DNA from 4 places in the Mesorhizobium sp. M0340 genome. Region 2 is predicted to be linked to each of the others. Evidence: predicted binding sites of a transcription regulator. Region 2 holds the regulator's gene; each other region holds the start of a gene.
What was found. Region 2 encodes LexA, which represses DNA repair genes until DNA is damaged. Its sites were predicted from a motif close to TGTTCNNNNTGTGTTCNG; they were not measured.
Positions count from the first base shown of each region.

Region 1: dinB (DNA polymerase IV) is a predicted target of LexA. The motif match lies at 2,126-2,143, and genes of this name have one in related genera.
Region 3: NKI79_RS07880 (DNA recombination protein RmuC) is a predicted target of LexA. The motif match lies at 2,487-2,504, and genes of this name have one in related genera.
Region 4: NKI79_RS08790 (YifB family Mg chelatase-like AAA ATPase) is a predicted target of LexA. The motif match lies at 2,928-2,945, and genes of this name have one in related genera.

Region 1 is NZ_JAMYRR010000001.1:50,892-55,466, forward strand. It holds gene NKI79_RS00290 (FAD-dependent oxidoreductase) at 1-805, shown strand, start outside; gene dinB (DNA polymerase IV) at 832-2,073, opposite strand; gene NKI79_RS00300 (GNAT family N-acetyltransferase) at 2,187-2,645, opposite strand; gene NKI79_RS00305 (hypothetical protein) at 2,713-3,075, opposite strand; gene NKI79_RS00310 (hypothetical protein) at 3,260-3,562, shown strand; gene NKI79_RS00315 (XRE family transcriptional regulator) at 3,763-4,467, opposite strand; gene NKI79_RS00320 (hypothetical protein) at 4,542-4,575, shown strand, end outside.
Region 2 is NZ_JAMYRR010000006.1:215,982-220,556, forward strand. It holds gene NKI79_RS11710 (hormone-sensitive lipase) at 1-766, opposite strand, end outside; gene kynU (kynureninase) at 863-2,110, opposite strand; gene lexA (transcriptional repressor LexA) at 2,559-3,293, shown strand; gene NKI79_RS11725 (ComEC/Rec2 family competence protein) at 3,287-4,575, opposite strand, start outside.
Region 3 is NZ_JAMYRR010000004.1:228,073-232,647, forward strand. It holds gene truA (tRNA pseudouridine(38-40) synthase TruA) at 1-432, opposite strand, end outside; gene NKI79_RS07865 (GNAT family N-acetyltransferase) at 451-960, opposite strand; gene fmt (methionyl-tRNA formyltransferase) at 957-1,886, opposite strand; gene def (peptide deformylase) at 1,903-2,433, opposite strand; gene NKI79_RS07880 (DNA recombination protein RmuC) at 2,537-3,799, shown strand; gene NKI79_RS07885 (GFA family protein) at 3,845-4,249, opposite strand; gene NKI79_RS07890 (cation diffusion facilitator family transporter) at 4,329-4,575, opposite strand, start outside.
Region 4 is NZ_JAMYRR010000004.1:401,122-405,696, forward strand. It holds gene NKI79_RS08770 (GtrA family protein) at 1-193, opposite strand, end outside; gene NKI79_RS08775 (glycosyltransferase) at 323-1,330, shown strand; gene NKI79_RS08780 (GtrA family protein) at 1,339-1,713, shown strand; gene gshB (glutathione synthase) at 1,934-2,875, shown strand; gene NKI79_RS08790 (YifB family Mg chelatase-like AAA ATPase) at 3,039-4,571, shown strand.

The DNA.
Region 1 (4,575 bases), on a different contig from region 2:
CGATCGGGTCGCGCTCCACACCAAGCAAGCGCCGTATCGGACCTACGCGATGTCGTTCGAGATCGCGCGCGACGTTTTGCCGGATGCACTCTATTGGGACACGCTGGATCCCTATCACTACGTTCGCCTGCAGCCTGGTGAAGGCAAAACCGACTTTCTGATCGTCGGTGGTGAGGACCACAAGACAGGGCAGGCCGACGATGCCGACAACCGCTTCGCGGCCCTGGCGGACTGGATCAAAAAATTGATGCCCGATATCGGCGCGGAAACCAATCGATGGTCCGGGCAGGTGATGGAGACCGTCGACTATGCCGGGTTCATCGGCCGCAATCCCGGCAACCGGCATGTCTTCGTGGTCACCGGCGATTCCGGTCAGGGCATCACCCATGGGGTTGTTGCCGGCCAATTGGTTTCCGACCTGATCCTGAAGGGGGAAAGCCCCTGGCGGGAACTTTACGAACCCTCCCGCAAGACGGTACGGGCGATCGGCGACTATTTGGCGGAGAATGCGACAGCGATCAGGAGTTTTGCCGAGTATGTCGCGCCTGGCGAAATCGATTCCGCCGATAAGCTGCGGCCGGGAGAGGGCGCCATCGTGCGCGAAGGGCTTACCAAAGTCGCGGCTTTTCGCGATGAGGACGGCACGCTCCACAAGCGCTCGGCCGCATGCACCCATGTCGGCTGCCACGTCCATTGGAACTCATTGGAACGCTGCTGGGACTGCCCCTGCCACGGCTCGCATTTTGCCGTCGACGGCACGGCTTTGAACGGGCCGGCCGTATCGCCCCTGGCTCCTGTCGGATAATTTTCTTTTCGCCCCCGCCGCGCAACTCACAATTCCTTCTCGGCCAGCTCCCGAAATGCGTCGGGAACCGACCGCTGTAGTCCGAGCGCGACCGAGGCGTAGCCGACCGCCTCCCAGCCGAAGCGGTCGCGGATCTTGTCGATGGCGCGATCCGCGATCCAGCGCGCCGCGCCCTTCCGGGTGCCGGGGCGGCGGCGGTCGTCGTCGAGCCCGAGCGGCAGCTCCAGTTGCAGCCCGGCATGCTGCTCCAGATGCGATACGGCGATCGCCAGCAGCGAGATGGTCTTTTCGTGCGGATGGTCGATGAGCACCTTGCGCACCAGCGCCTCGGCGATTTCGGCCAGCATGGCGGTTGCCGAAATCGGCTGGTCGAGCGTGACCGAGCGCGTCACCGAGTGCAAATCGGCAAAGCGGACACGAACCGTCACCGTGCGGCCGGGCCGGGATTTCGCACGCAACCTGGTGGCGACCCTGTCGGCCAGATGCAGCAAAGCGGGGACGAAGACCTGCTCGTCGGCCGGTTTTCGGCCGAGCGCCGATTGCGCGCCGGCCGAGCGCGCCCGGCGCTGCGTCTCAAGCTTGCGCGGATCGCGGTTCCACGCCAGCGCGTTCAGTTTCTCTCCCGCCGCCGGCCCGAGCAGGCGCTCCAGCGCCGCACTGTTGGTCTTCGCCAGCTCGCCGATGGTGTTGACGCCGATGCCGGCCAGCCGCTCCCTGGTGACCGGGCCGACACCCCACATCAGCCCGACTGGCAGCTCATGGAGGAATTCCAGCTCGTGGCGCGGATCGACCACCACCAGCCCGTCAGGTTTTGCGACCTGTGACGCGATCTTGGCCAGATGCTTGGTGCGGGCTACGCCGACCGAGATTGGCAAGCCGAGTTCGGCCCGCACGCGGCGGCGGATCTTGCCGGCGATCTCGGCGGGCGAGCCGAACAAATGGGTGCAGCCGGCGACGTCGGCAAAGGCCTCGTCGATCGAAATCCGCTCGACCACCGGCGTGAAATCGCCGAGCACCTTGATTGCCGCATCGCCCAGCCGCTGATAGTCCTTGAAATGGCCGCCGACGAAAATGAGTTGCGGGCAGAGTTCCCGCGCCCGCCGTCCCGGCATGCCGCCGCGCACGCCGAACGCCTTGGCCTCATAGGATGCGGCAAGCACTACCCCGCCGCCGACGGCAATCGGCTTGCCGCGCAAGGCCGGGTCGAGCAATTGTTCGACCGAGGCATAGAAGGCATCCAGATCCGCGTGGAGGATGTTGGCTTCCATCCGGCCCGTTCGCCCGCGGCCACTCGAACGCCGCATTGTCTCGAGTTTTGATTGGAACATAAAGAGAACATTGCGGGTGAATTGTCAAGCAGCGCGAAGGCCGCCGCCGCAATCTACAGCGCCATCTTGTAACCGAGATGACTGGCGGTGAAACCGAGGCGCTCGTAAAAAGCATGCGCCTCCCGTCGACCTTTGTCCGTGGTGAGTTGGACGAAGCTGCAATTGCGCGAACGGCACACTTCAATCGCCCATTCGACCATCAGCTTGCCGACGCCGCGCGAGCGCCATTGCCGGGCGACGCGAACGCCTTCGATCTGGCCGCGCCAGGCACCCTTCCTGGAGATACCCGGAAGGAAGGTGAGTTGCAGGGTCCCGACCACTTGCCCGGCCTCGACAGCCACGGCCAGCAACTGGTTGGGATCGGCATCGATTGCGCTGAAGGCATCGAGATAGGATGGCGCAAGCGGCGTGGATGGGTCTTCCCGGTCTGCGCCGAGCACATCGTCGGCAAGCATTGCAACGATCGCCGGCAGGTCGGGCGCCTGCGCGCGACGGAATTCGATCTCGCTCATCGCGCGAAGACATACGGTGCGACGTCGGCGATCGCAATATCCGTTTTGACTTGTAAGGGAGGCGCCTTCAGGCGGTCTCGATCGCCCAGAGGCGGTGGCCGTAGCGGCGGAAGAAGCGGGCGAAGAGGCGCTGCTGTCTGGCACGGGCGAGGTCGGCGGCGCGCCTTTCCTGCCGCCAGCGCGGCATGTTGCGGAACATCGACAGGAAGCGGGCGGCGTCCTCGAGTGCCTCCTCGGCTGTCTGCGCCGGGCGGATCGCCGCCAGGAACAGAACGCGGCTCAGCTTCATCTGGTCAATCGCCGCCTTGCGCTGGCGATGGCCCTGGCGTGCCTTGCGGATGCCGTCCTGGCGGATGGCCGCGAAAGCGGCAAGCATGGCCGGGCTGTCGCCGCTATAGCCGCAGGCGTGGGCGAACTGGGCTGGGTTCATCGTCGTTTCCTTGCTGCCGGCCGGCTGCGGTTCCGTGGCTCGCGCCGATACCAGCCCGCATGAGATATAAGCATAACTCAAATAATTGAACAAGTGAAACTTTAACGTTGGTGTAAGCGGAACCGACTCGACTCCGCCTCGAAAACCGATAATGATGTGGAACAAAGCAGGAACAATGATAGGGATGGCTATGGCATTGGCGGGCAAGGAAGCGACGATCGCCGATGTCGTCTCGATTGCCGTCGAGTGCATCGATTGCGGCCGTAACAGGTGGTGGAAGCCGGCCGAGCTCAAGCGGCATGGGGTGAGGCCGGAGACGCCGCTATCAGCGCTTTCGGGGCGCCTCATCTGCAAGGCCTGCCGTGCCGATGGCCTGCCGGGCGCCGCCGTTTCGATCCAGGCCGCCTTCATCGACGACCGGCAACGGGTGCGCGCCGAGGCGCGCCTGCTCAACGGTCAAGAGCCGGAGCAGTCGAGGCGGGCTTGAGGGGGGGAACTTCCTTCTCCCCTTGTGGGAGAAGGTGGATCGACGCGTAGCGCCGAGCCGGATGAGGGGTGCTGGAAGAAACTCGGCGTTAAAATATGAAACGATTTTAAGGCCTTACGTAGCGATCCGTCCGGCACCCCTCTCCGACCGAGCTTCGCTCGGCCACCTTCTCCCACAAAAGGGAGAAGGGAAAACCCTCCTCAATACCCCAGCAATTCCTTGAGCGGAATGACGCGGAAGACGTTCTTGATGGCGTAGCGGTTGAAGGTCAGCGTCTTGGGCGGATTATACTGCTCGACGATCAGCTCGGCGGCGGTGCGCTTGACCAGCTTCTTGATGAAGGCCTTGCCGTTTTGCTCGTTCTCTTCGGGCAGCGTCTCGATCACCACATGGTCGCCGGGCACGGCCTCGCGGCCGCCGCAATAGATCATCTCGCCGGGCTCGTAGCGCGGCACCATCGAATCGCTCAGCACGTGCAGCGCAAACACGTTGCGCAGATGCCGGATCCCCGGCGGCCGCTGGACATAGCCGGCCGGCTGGCCGTTGAAGGTGAAGTCGCCATCGTCGCCGCCGACGGCGGTGCCGAGAAGCTGGATATCCATCGGCCCGGCGGGCAGGGGGCCAGGATCGGTGACGATCTCCGCATCGGCAACCGGCCCGGCATCTTCGAGGAAGACGACCTCGCCCTTGCCGAGCGCCACCGGGTCGACGCGCAGGAAGGCGGCGGTCTTCAAAAGGTTCTCGGTCTTGGGCAGGTTGCGCCCGGTTTCCCAATTGCCGACGGCAGCGACGTCGGTGTCGTTGTGCTCGGCAATGTGACGCATCACCAGGCCGCGCTGCTTGCGCGCCCGGCGGATCGCCGCTCCGACCTTGATCGACAGTGCAGTTTTCGCCATGGCTCCCATCTGAGACATAAGATTCGGTTTCGTCTATGCAAGAATCACTTGCATTAGTGTTTGAGTTATGCTCTTATGCGGTCATGCACAAGTCGCTTCACCAGCTTTCGGTCCTTA
Region 2 (4,575 bases):
AATGATGCCGGTCGGGCTCGACTACGGAGCTGATCGCGGCACCCAGGCCGATCCAGATGTTGGCCAGCAACGCGCTCTGGCGCAGGAATTCGGCGCGCTCGCCGCCGCCGGCCCAGCAGGTCAGGCGGGCCTTTTCCATCGGGCGCAGCAGCACCGGACTTTCGGCCTGCGCCTCGGCCTCATCGATCGCCAGCGTCTCGTTCATGCCGGTGCGCATGATCGGGCGCAAATCATGCACCCCCGAGATCGACACCACGTGACGAACGCGCCGGACCACTTCGGGCGCCAGCGGCGTCGTCCTGGTAACCATCCGGCTAACAAGATGGCCGCCGGCCGAGTGCCCGGTCAGCATCAGCGGCCCTGCGACCATCGCCGCCGCCTTGCCTATCGCCGCGCCGACTTCCTTGACGATGCTGCCAATGCGTATCTGCGGACAGAGCGTGTAGGACGGCATGGCAACTGCATAGCCGCGATCAACAGCGCCCGCGGCAAGATGTGACCAGAAACTCTTGTCGAATGCCATCCAGTAGCCGCCATGGACGAACACCACGACCCCCTTCGGCTTGGTGGCCGGCAGGAAAAGATCGAACCGGTTGCGTGGGTTATCGCCATAGGCCAGGTCGAGCCGCGCCCTGCCCTCGGTCGAAAGCGCCTCGCGGAAAACCTGCGCGGGCTCGACCCAGGCCGCCGGCCAGCGATCGCTGCCGGCTATGTTGGCGCCGTTGGCATAGGCGTTGTCCCAATCGGCAATATGACGTTCGAACACCCTGCGCCCTCCCTTGCAATATGGCCTTGCAACCTAGCCGCGAGCATCGCGCGGCGCATCATCGCCAGCCTCACGATTCCAGCTCTCGCATCAATCTCAAGTGACAGCCGCCTTGATGGCGAAGCGCGCATCCTTCCACGCACCGGTGCGCAGGATGTCCTCAAGCACTTCGACGGCCTGCCAGACATCGGCATAGCCGACATAGAGCGGGGTGAAGCCGAAGCGCATGGTCGATGGCGCGCGAAAATCGCCGATCACACCACGTTCGATCAGCGCGCGCATGATCTGGTAGCCATGCTCATGCATGAATGAAATCTGGCTGCCGCGTTTTTCCCCATCGCGCGTGCTTTCCAGCGTGAGACCGTAAGTGCCGCACTTTGCCTCGACAAGCTCGATGAACAGATCGGCCAGTGCGATGCTCTTCTTGCGCACCGCAGTCATGTCGACATCGTCCCAGATGTCGAGCGCGCCCTTCAGCGTGCGCATCGAAAGGATCGGCTGGGTGCCGCACAGAAACCGGCGGATGCCGGTGCCGGCCGCATAGCCTGGCTCGAAGGCGAAGGGCCGTGCATGGCCCCACCAGCCGGTGAGCGGCTGCTGAATGTCGGCAAGATGCCGCTCAGCCGCATAGATGAAGGCAGGCGCGCCCGGGCCGCCATTCAGATATTTATAGGTGCAGCCAACGGCAAAATCGGCGTTTGCTTTGTCGAGCTCGACTGGCATCGCGCCAGCGGTGTGGCAGAGATCCCAGACGATCATCGCCCCGGCTTCCTGGGCCCTGCGCGTCAGAGCCGGCATGTCGCGCAGTTCGCCCGATTTGTAGTTGACGTGGTTGACCAGCACCACGGCGGTGCGATCGTCGATCAGCTCCTCGATGGTCGGCGCGTCGACCCCCGAGAGGCGCAGCAGCGTATCTTTTCGCGTCGAAACCACACCCTCCGCCATGTAGAGGTCTGTCGGAAAACTATCGCCCTCGGCGACGATGGCCTGCCGCTCCGGTCGCATGGCCATGGCTGCGTGCAACAGCTTGTAGATGTTGACCGACGTCGTGTCGCAGACCACCGTCTGGCCGGCCGCGGCGCCGATCAGGCGCCCGAGCTGGTCGCCAAGTTCAAGCGGCATGTTGAACCAGCCGGCCGTGTTCCATGCGCGGATGAGATCATGCGACCATTCTTCGGTCGCGGCCTTGTACAGTTCATCGAAAGCGGCACGTGAAGCAGCTCCTAGCGAATTGCCGTCGAGATAGATCACTCCTTGCGGCAACACAAAGCGGCGGCGCATCGCGCGCAGCGGATCCGCGGCATCCATCGCCTTTACGGCCACGAGATCGGGAATTCCCGTCATGATTTGCCTGCTCCCCCAAAAAATCCAACGCAACGCCGGACACGCATCAACTGTTCTTCCATTACCGGGTAGCGCGTAGCAAGGCTCCACCGGCGAGAAGCAGCCTGACCAGGCGGTGGAAACCAAGAGTTAACCCGAGGTTGGCGTTTTGAGTTCGTTTCGTTCACGGTGCATTGACCAAACCGCACATTCGATAGGGGTTCACTTCCGTGCCCTTTGCCGACCGACGGCCGATGCCAATGCGCCCTTCCGAGACGCCAGAAGAGCGCAAACGAAAGCAGAATCAAGGCGATGAGGCTCGCGGCGGTGAAAATACGGTACGCCGGTAGGGGACGTCGTTTGTTTCCCGAGCCTTAACGCATTCATTAAACTTTAAACAGTTGCGGAACACAACTGGAACAGATAGTGTCTGTTCTGGGTTTGTTTTCTGATTCTGTTGGGGGTCGCTATGCTGACACGCAAACAACACGAACTGCTTATGTTCATCCACGAAAGGTTGAAGGAAAGCGGTATCCCGCCTTCATTCGACGAGATGAAGGAAGCGCTCGACCTGGCTTCGAAATCCGGAATCCACCGACTGATTACGGCGCTGGAGGAGCGCGGCTTCATTCGCCGTTTGCCCAACCGGGCCCGTGCGCTGGAGGTGCTACGCCTGCCTGACTCGATCGCCCCCGGCCTCAATGCGGCACGCAAGTTCTCGCCGAGTGTCATCCAGGGCAGTCTTGGGCAAGGCGCCCCTCGGCAGGGCAAGCCGACATCGTCGCGCGTCCCTGCAGCCGGCAATGACGACGATGTCGTCGCCGCCGTTTCGATCCCGGTAATGGGCCGCATCGCCGCTGGTGTGCCGATCGATGCTATCCAGCACCAGACGCATTCGATTTCGGTGCCGCCGGATATGATCATGGGCGGCGAGCATTATGCGCTCGAGGTCAAAGGCGATTCGATGATCGAGGCTGGCATTTTCGACGGCGACACGGTGATCATCCGCAACGCCGATACGGCGAGCCCCGGTGAGATCGTGGTGGCCTTGGTCGACGAGGAGGAAGCGACGCTGAAGCGGTTCCGCCGCAAGGGCGCCTCGATCGCCCTGGAGGCCGCCAATCCGGCCTACGAGACGCGCATCTTCGGACCAGACAGGGTCAAGGTGCAGGGCAAGCTCGTTGGGCTGATCCGCCGCTACTGAGTTGCGCCCTTGGTGCCGGCTTTTGGATTGTCGGCCCTGCGGTATGGCGGCAGGCCGCGCGCCGCGCGTGAAAATTTCCGCTGCACGTGCCAGGGCCGGTATGATTTTTCGACGGCGAAGCGGATTTCGGCGCGTGTTGCCGCTTGTGGATCGAAATAGACGGCCGCACTTCCCGCGCGCGCAAGTTGCCGTTTGGTGACGACGAGGACCAGCCGGTCGTAGTAGCAGGGATTATGGGCGGTGGCGTCGTCGATGACGATCAAGCTGGCGAAGGCGCAGGCTGGCCGTGCGGTATCGCGGTCCTTGGCTTGCGCAATGATCGCGCCGGATGGATGCCTGGCGAGGCAGAGACCGTCCGTGCAAATGAACGGCCTGCCCGGCGGTAGGTCGGCCGGATCGGCAATGTCGAATTGCGGATCGTTCTTTCCAGGTGTTTCCGGCGCGACGATAGCCTCTGATGTGAGCGCGCGTTTCCAGTTGTCGATGGTGAACTCATTCGGGCGTGCCCGGTTGACCGCGAGTTCACCGCTGCCGATCGGCAGCGCGACCAGCCGTGCGTCCTCCGAGATCAATACGTCGGGTACGCGCGTCTGCGTTGTCGTTAGCAAGCCGGCGAGCGCAAAAGGAATTGCCGCGAGCCGCAACCAGGTCGTCGCCATGTTGGCAATGACGAGGGCGATCGTCACCAAAAGGACAGATCTCAGCGAAATCAGTCCGACCGCATCGATCGGCGAGCGCTCGGAGATCCACCCGGACAGGGCGATCATCGCCGTCAGCCCCTTGCCCATCACGTAGAGGAAAGGCCCATCCGCGCCGAACGGCATCGCCAGCGCGCTGAGCACGGCGAAGGGCATGACGACCAGTGAGACGATAGGCATGATGGCCAGATTGGCGAACAGGCTGAGCGGCGCTACGCGCTGGAAATGCCATATGGCGAAAAGCGCCGTGGCGCTCCCTGCAATGATCGAGGTCATCGCCAGGCCGCCCATGCCCAGCAGGACCTTTCGAGTGGCCAAGCGTAGCGGCGATCGCCGGGGCGGCGGCGTGGTGGCCCTGCCGGTGCGGTAATCGGACCAGCCGGCATAGGCGCCGACAAGGGCCGCCGTCGCGGCGAAGGACATCTGGAAGCTCGGACCGACCACCTCGTGCGGCGACACTACGATGACCGCGATGGCCGAGATCGCCAGATTGCGCATGGTGAGCGCGGCCCGGTCGAACAGCACGGCGATGAGCATCACCGCCAGCATGATGAAGCTGCGTTCGGCCGCCACCACAACGCCGG
Region 3 (4,575 bases), on a different contig from region 2:
GTGCATGGCCCCGGCATCGAGCTGCTTCGGTACCCACCAGATCTTGCCCTTGTCGAGCGCCGCCGGCGCGCGGCGATTGACGATGCGGTAGAGGTAATGGCGGCCGATCGCCGAGAAACGCGCATCGAAACCATCCGGCACGACGGCGGCCTTCAGGATGGCGATGCGCACCTTGGCCGCCTGCAGATGCGCGTTGACGGCGTCGCGCACCTTGTCACCGGGCCATGCCTTGATCAGATCGACATGCGCCACCTGAGCTGTCGCATGGACGCCGGCATCGGTGCGGCCGGCGGCACGCAGCGAAACCTGCTCGCCACAGAACTTCTCGATCGCCTGCTCGATCGCCTGCTGCACCGAAGGCTGGTTGGCCTGGCGCTGCCAGCCGGCGAAGAGACTGCCGTCATATTCGATGTCGAGGCGAAAACGCGGCATTCCCGGATCGAAGCGAAATCAGGCGGCGAGGGCTGAGCCGAAGGCCGAGGCGTAGACCAGCCTGCCGGTCTCCGGCGCCTCGCCCCAGGCAAGCGCCTGCAAAGCCTCGCTTTGGTAGTCGCTCTCGAATTTCGCTGCACGGGCGCGGCTGTAACCGAAACGTCCATAGTAAGCGGGATCGCCGAGCACCACGGCGAGCGTCTCGCCAGCAGCCTTCAGGCGGATATGCGCCTCGCGGACCAGCGCACCGCCGATGCCGGTGCCGTGGAACGACGGCTCGACCGCCAAAGGAGCCAAAGCCACCGCCGGGAAGCTCTTGCCGCCATTCTGCACGAACAGCCGTGAAAACAGGATATGCCCGACCACTTGCCCGTCTTCGTCCGCCACCAGTTCGACGACGGCATCACCGCCGGTGACCAGCGCGTCGACCAGTCCGGCCTCCGTCTGCTGGCCGAATGCGTGTTCTTCGACAAGGCGGATTGCCTCGCGGTCCCGCGGCGTCGCCGCGCGTATGGACATCATGCTCATGACAATTTCATTCCTTTTTCGAGCTTGGCCCCGCGCAGAAACTCCTGCGCGGCAATGGGCCTTGCGCCCGCACGCTGAACTTCGACCAGCCTGATCGCGCCTGACTCGCAGGCGACCGTCAGCCGGTCATCGAGAATTCCTCCCGGTTCGCCGGCGCCTTGCGAGAGCGTCGAGCGAAGCAGTTTCAGCCGTTCTACACGGCCGCCGATTTCGGCCTCGCACCATGCACCGGGAAAGGGCGACAAGCCGCGAATCTGGTTGTGCACGTCGCCGGCAGGTCGCAGCCAGTCTATGCGAGTCTCCGATTTATCGATTTTCTTGGCGTAGGTCACCCCCACCTCCGCCTGTGTGGTAAATGTCAGCGTATTTCGTTCCAGCCGTTCCAGCGCTTGCACCATCAGCGCAGCACCGAGGACCATCAGCCGGTCGTGCAGATCGCCGGCCGTCATGTCGGGTCCAATCGGACATTTTTCAACCATTGCCACCGGCCCGGTGTCGAGGCCTTCCTCCATCCGCATCACCATCATGCCCGTTTCGGTATCGCCGGCCATGATGGCGCGCTGGATAGGGGCAGCGCCGCGCCAGCGCGGCAACAACGATGCGTGGCCATTGAGGCAACCGAGCCGCGGCGCCTCGAGAATGGGTTTGGGCAGAAGCAGCCCGTAGGCGACGACCACGGCGACATCGGCGCGCAAGGCGCGGAACGCCTCCTGCTCCGCCTCGCCCTTCAGCGACACGGGCGTCCGCACCTCGACGCCCAACTGATCCGCCTCGCGCTGCACCGGCGACGGCGTCAGCTCGAGCCCGCGCCGGCCGCCGGCGCGCGGCGGCTGCGTATAGACGGCGGTCAACCCGTGCCCGGCCCCGGCAATCGCCCGCAGCGTCGGCACGGAGAATTCGGGCGTACCCATGAAGATGACACGCAGGGGCATTCGTCGACCCCTACCCCACCATCTTGCCCGGCGCCTTGTCCCTGGCGAGCTTTTTGAACTTCTTGACCACCATGTCGCGCTTCAGTTTTGAGATGTGGTCGATGAACAGCACGCCGTTGAGATGGTCGATCTCGTGCTGCAGGCAGGTCGCCATCAGCCCCTCGGCCTCGATCTCCTGCAGCTTGCCGTCGCGATCGAGATATTTCACCCGCACCGCCGCCGGACGCTCGACCTCGGCGTAGTAGTCAGGGATCGACAGGCAGCCTTCCTCGTAGACCGAACGCTGGTCGGCGCTTTCGAGGATTTCGGGATTGATGAAGACGTGCGGTGCCGGCGTCTCGTCCTCCTTGGCGAGGTCGATCACCAGCATGCGCAAGGGTTCGCCGACCTGGATCGCTGCGAGGCCGATGCCGGGCGCGTCATACATGGTGTCCAGCATGTCGCCGGCCAGTTTGCGCAAATCGCCATCGACACGCTCGACCGGTTTTGAAACCTGGCGCAGGACGGGATCGGGGAGGATGATAAGCGGCTTGATCGACATAGCGTCTCACCTAAGACCTCGCAGGAAAAGCGTCAACCGGGACGGCTTCGGGTCGTTCACGTTTTGATCTGTGCCGGCAGACCGAATCATCTATGCTGTCGGCATGAACGATCTGGCCACCATCCTGTCCGAACCTGTCGCCCGCCTCGGCGCCACCACGCTCACGCTCGGCCAAGCCCTGGGTTTCGGCGCAATGCTATTCCTTGGACTGTTCGTGGCGCTCGTCGTTGCGCTCTGGCGATCGGCCAAGGCGCGTGCAGTGGCGGCCGCCGAAGCCGCCGACCACGCCCGTGACGCCGAGCTGCGGATGGCCGGCATCTTGGCAAGCCAGGCGGAAATGCAGGGCCGCATGGGCGCCATCGCCGAAGTGTTCGGGGCGCGCCAGGCGGAACTGACCCAGTCGATCGGCCAGCGCCTCGATGCCATGACCGGCCGCCTGGGCCAGACCATGACCGAGCAGACGAGATCGACGCATGAGAGCCTCGCCAAGCTGCAGGAACGGCTGGCGGTTATCGATATCGCGCAAGGCAATATCCAGTCGCTGGCCGGCCAGGTCGTGCAATTGCAGGCGATCCTTTCCAACAAGCAGACGCGCGGCGCCTTCGGCCAGTCGCGCATGGAGGCCATCGTCGCCGACGGATTGCCGCACGGCGCCTATGAATTCCAGGCGACCTTGTCGAATGGCAGCCGGCCCGACTGCCTGGTGAAGATGCCGAACGGCGCGCCGTCACTTGCCATCGACGCAAAGTTTCCGCTCGAGGCGTGGAATGCCATCCGTGCCGCCGAAGGCGCCGACCTGCAGAAGTCGGCCGCACAGGCTTTCCGCCGCGACATCGAGGTGCATGTCCGGGATATTTCCGAAAAATACCTGATCCAGGGCGAGACGCAGGACACCGCCTTCATGTTCGTGCCCTCGGAATCGGTGTTCGCCGAAATCCATGAGAATTTCGAGGCCGTTGTCCAAAAGGCGCATCGATCGCGGATCGTCATCGTCTCGCCATCGCTTTTGATGCTGTCGATCCAGGTCATCCAGGCAATCCTCAAGGATGCACGCATGCGCGAGCAGGCGCACCTGATCCAGGGCGAAGTCATCCGGCTGATGGAAGATGTTTCCCGGCTCGACGAGCGGGTGCGCAAATTGCAGACGCATTTCGGTCAATCGGCCAAGGATATCGAGGACATCCTTGTCTCGACATCGAAGGTGACCCGGCGCGGACAAAAGATCGAGGCGCTGGAGTTTGGTGTACAGCCGGCGGAGGATACCGCTGGTTCGAATGGCAGCGGAGCAAAAGCGGAAAGCAGTGCGCGTGTCGCCGATTCGAAAACCGGGCAGTTGAGGCTAAGGGTCGTCGAAGGCGACGATTGAGAGCTACGCCGGAACCGGAGGCGAGCGCTTCGCCCCGGTCTGGCGCTACTGCTCCTCGATGATGGTGGTGCCTTCGAATTCCGGCAGCCAATGCAGCGCCGAGCGATGCCAGATCTGCTTTCTCGGCACCAGTTGCTCGCGCTGCCGTGCCGTGCCGACCCTGATGCCGTAAACCTTCGGTCCCTCGCCCGCCGACGTGGCGTAGAGATGCGAGCCACACTCACCGCAAAACGCCTGGGCGCGCTTGGCGCCGCTCGAACCGGTCTTGATGTAGATTTTCGGCTTGCCCTTGGTGATCCTGTAATTGTCCTCGGACGCCGGCACGGTGACGCGAAAGGCCGTTCCGGTTAGCTTCTGACAATCGATGCAGTGACAAATGGTGGTCTTTTCCGGATCAACCTCGGCCTCGTAAGTGATGGCGCCGCAATGACACCCGCCGTCGATTTTCATCTTCGTTCCTCCCGAGCTTTTGCCTGCGATCATAGCCGGGACTGCCCGACGGCGCATCGATTTCCTCAAGCCATTTTCCTTAGGCCGGTTCTTGTCCGGATGCCCCCGCCAAGGCCTTGCTCCGGCGTTCCCAGGTGCCGGTGGTCTGAGGCTTGACGAACAGCCGCGTCACCTCCGGCATCTCCGCTTTCAGCCGCGTCTCAAGGCGTTCGACGCAGGTCTCTATCTCGGGCGCCGACAAGTGGTCCTCGAACTCGATGCTCAGAGCGGCGACGATCTCCTGCGGACCCATATGCAGCGTCAGCGCGCCATTCGCCCGCTGCACC
Region 4 (4,575 bases), on a different contig from region 2:
GATCGAACCAGTTTTGGCCGGCGAGCATGTCGCGAACTTCGACGAGGCGCAGCAGATTGTCGTTGTCGCCGCCGGCATTGGTCAGTGCCGGGAAGCCGGCAAAGGCATTGACGGCAAGTGCCAGCAATGTGGCAAGCAGCGCCAGCGCGATCTCGGACCTCCAAATGGAGGCGCCATCGTCGGCTGTGCTCATATCAGGACCTTTGGAAGGAATACGGGGCAGCTTAAACCTAGCCTTAACAGCTTCAATAAATAGTAAAGCCGCCCGAGCGAGGCCGGCGTTTGCGCGGTCAGGGGCCTCACAGGGCATCCGGAGACGAAAATGCCACAAGAAGTGCGCCATGAGCCGAGCATCGCCGTGCTCCTGCCTTGCTACAATGAGGAGCTGACGATCGGCGAAGTGGTGCGGCGCTTTCGCGAAACGCTGCCTGCCGCCGCGATCTATGTCTACGACAACAATTCGCGCGACCTTACGGCGCTCCGAGCCCGCGCCGCCGGCGCCATCGTGGTGCGCGAGCCGCGCCAGGGCAAAGGCAATGTCGTGCGCCGCATGTTCGCCGACATCGAGGCCGACATCTACCTGATGGCCGACGGCGACGGCACCTATACGCCGGAGGACGCGCCGCAACTGATCAACACGCTGCTGACCGAGCGCTCCGACATGGTGGTGGGCACCCGCCGCGGCGTCACCGACGATGGCGGCAGGACCGGTCATGCCTTCGGCAACCGCATCTTCAATAGCCTCTACAAGCGGCTGTTCGGTTCCGACTTCACCGATATCTTCTCCGGCTACCGCGCCTTCACTCGGCGCTTCGTCAAGAGCTTTCCCGCGGTTTCCAGCGGCTTCGAGATCGAGACCGAAATGTCGGTGCACGCCTCGCAACTCAAACTGCCGGTCAGCGAGATCGGGCTCGACTATGGCCGACGGCCGGAAGGCTCCTCGTCGAAGCTATCGACCTTTCGCGACGGCGCGAAGATCCTGTGGATGTTCGCCATGCTGATGAAGGAGACGCAGCCGCTGCGTTTCTTCGGCGCTTTTTCGGTGTTCTTCCTGGCATCAAGCCTGTTTCTGATGGTGCCGGTGCTGATCGAGTTCGCCGAAACCGGGCTGGTGCCGCGCATGCCGACGTGGGTGCTGTCGGTCGGGCTGCTGCTGCTGTCGATGCTGGCGGCGGTGACCGGGGTAATCCTCGATTCGGTGTCGCGCGGCCGGGCCGAGCAGAAGCGCATCTTCTATCTGTCGATGCCTTCCGGCCGCATCGAACGCGAACGCGCAAGTGCGCTCGCGACTCTGAAGACCGGACCGCGCAAGACCCCGCGGGCGGCTTAGAGCCCTAAATGGGACGCCTCGCCCGCTTCATTGTCGCCGGCGGCATCGGCTTCGTCGCCGACGCGGCGGCGCTTTGGCTGGTGTTGGCGATAGCGCCGCTTGGCCCCTTCGCGGCTCGCATCATCTCGATCGGTTTTGCACTGTCCGTCACCTGGCTGATCAACCGCCATCTGACCTTCTCGCCTTCCAGCCGCGGCGTCGCGCAAGAGGGCGCACGCTATGGCGGCGTCGGCATTGCCACCAGCCTCGTCAATTATTTCGTCTATTGCGCCATGCTGTTCGCGCTGCCGATGGTGCCGCCGCTCGTCGCCCTTGCGGTCGGCTCACTGGTTGCCATGGCGCTGTCCTTCCTCGGCTATTCCAGGCTGGTCTTCGACCGCTGAAGGCACATCGCATTGGGGTCTGCGCCAAGCGAAGCGCAGCCTCATCATGACCTTGGCCGATTGGCAGAGGCCGCCGATTTCCTTATATCGCTGTCGTCGATGCATCGGCCCGAAAAATCGGAATCGATTTTCGGAAGGCACGATGCATGGATTCAAGAATGTTGGAGCGTATGTGCGTCCAGGTGGACGCACGTCGCTCCAAGTGCGCCGGAGAGCACCCATGCCCCTGAAAGTCGCCGTCCAGATGGACCATATCTCCACCGTGTCAATTGCCGGCGATACGTCGTTTGCGCTGTCGCTGGAAGCGCAGCGGCGCGGGCACCAGCTGTTCCACTACACGCCCAACCGGCTGTCGCTGCGCGATGGCAAGGTGTTTGCCCGTATCGAGGCGATGCAGGTCCGCGACGAGAAGGGCAATCATTATTCGCTGGGCGAAGAAGTCCGCACCGACCTATCGGAGATGGACGTCATCCTTTTGCGGCAGGATCCGCCCTTCGACATGAACTACATCACCACCACGCATATCCTCGAGCGCATCCATCCGAAGACGCTGGTGGTCAACGACCCGGCCTGGGTGCGCAACAGCCCGGAAAAGATCTTCGTCACCGAATTTCCCGACCTGATGCCGGACACGCTTATCACCAAGGACCCGCTCGAGGTCGCCGCCTTCCGCAAGGAGTTCGGCGATATCATCGTCAAGCCGCTCTACGGCAATGGCGGCGCCGGCATCTTCCACCTGCATGAGGCCGACCGCAACCTCGCCTCGCTGCTCGAAATGTTCGGCCAGATGTTCCGCGAACCCTACATCGTGCAGCGCTACCTCAAGGAGGTGCGGGCTGGCGACAAGCGCATCATCCTGATCGACGGCGAGCCTGTCGGCGCCATCAACCGCGTGCCGGCCGAGCACGATTCGCGCTCCAACATGCATGTCGGCGGCCGCGCCGAAAAGACCGAGCTGACGGAACGCGAACGCGAGATCTGCGCCCGCATCGGGCCCTCGCTGAAGGAGCGCGGCTTCATCCTTGTCGGCATCGACGTCATCGGCGACTACATGACCGAGATCAACGTGACCTCACCGACCGGCATCCGCGAAGTGCAGCGCTTCGGCGGCGCCGACATCGCCAGCCTGTTCTGGAATGCGGTGGAGGAGAAGCGCAACTAGCCTCGCTTCGCGAGCGGCCGCGTTGCAAACCATTGCAGCCGTTGCGTTCATCCGTTCCCCAAATGTTCTTGCCTTCGCCGGAAATCTATGGTTGTCTCTGGCGACGCCGTTCGCGGCATGATCGCAAAGGCTTGGGGCAAAAGCCTGCATCCGGGGTGAAGACATGGTGGCGCGGGTTCGCACGGTTGCTTTCCAAGGCATCGAGGCCGTGCCGGTCGACGTGCAGGTGATGATCGCGCCGGGCAAGGTCAACATGCACATCGTCGGGCTGGCCGACAAGGCTGTAGCCGAAAGCCGCGAGCGGGTGCAGGCAGCACTTCATGCATCCGGCCTGTCGATGCCGTCGAAGAAGGTCACCGTCAATCTGGCACCCGCCGACCTGCCGAAGGAGGGCAGCCACTACGATTTGCCGATCGCGCTCGGGCTGATGGCGGCGCTCGGCGCCATTCCGGGCGACATGCTCGCCGGCTATGTCGTGCTTGGCGAATTGTCGCTCGACGGAACCATTGCCGCGGTGGCCGGCGCGCTGCCGGCGGCAATCGGCGCCAATGCCGAAGGCAAGGGTCTGATCTGCCCGTTCGCCTGCGGGCCGGAAGCGGCCTGGGCCGGCAAGGATTTCGACATATTGGCGCCGCGCAGCCTGATTGCCATCGCCAATCATTTTCGTGGCACGCAGGTTCTGTCACGGCCGGAAGCCGGCATCCATGCCGCGGCGCGCGACCTGCCCGACCTTGCCGACATCAAGGGCCAGGAGACCGCCAAGCGGGCGCTGGAGGTGGCGGCCGCCGGCGGCCACAATCTTTTGATGGTCGGGCCGCCGGGGTCGGGAAAGTCGATGCTGGCGCAGCGGCTGCCGTCGATCCTGCCGCCGCTGGCGCCCAGGGAATTGCTCGAAGTCTCGATGATCGCCTCGGTGGCCGGCGAGCTCGGGGAAGGAAAACTCACCGACCGGCGGCCGTTCCGCGCGCCACATCATTCGGCCTCGATGGCGGCGATGGTCGGTGGCGGGTTGCGCGTGCGGCCGGGCGAGGCCTCGCTCGCCCATCACGGCGTGCTGTTCCTCGACGAGTTTCCCGAATTCTCGCCGCAGGCGCTCGATGCGCTGCGCCAGCCGCTGGAGACCGGCGACTGCATGATCGCGCGCGCCAATCATCGCGTCACTTATCCGGCACGCATCCAGCTGGTCGCGGCGATGAACCCGTGCCGCTGCGGCATGGCCGGCGAGCCGGGCTATCGCTGCCTGCGCGGCGACCGCTGCCGCACCGACTACCAGGCACGCATTTCCGGCCCGCTGCTCGATCGCATCGATCTCAGGATCGAGGTGCCGGCGGTCTCGGCCAGCGATCTGATCCGGCCGGACCGGGCGGAGAAGAGCGCAGCCGTGGCACTACGCGTCGCCCGCGCCCGTACGATCCAGCGTGAGCGTTTCGAACGGCTCGGCGCGACCTCCGCCACCACCAACGCGCATTGCTCGCCGTCAGTCATCGAGGAGATCGCCATGCCGGATGCCGCCGGCCTGTCGCTGCTGAGGGATGCCAGCGAAAAGCTCGGCTTTTCCGCACGAGCCTACCACCGCGTCTTGAAGGTGGCGCGGACACTGGCCGATCTCGAGGCCAGCGAGACGGTCGGCCGCATCCATCTGGCCGAAGCGATTTCCTACCGCATGAGTTCGGAGCGGATGGCGCAGGCGGCGTAGGAGC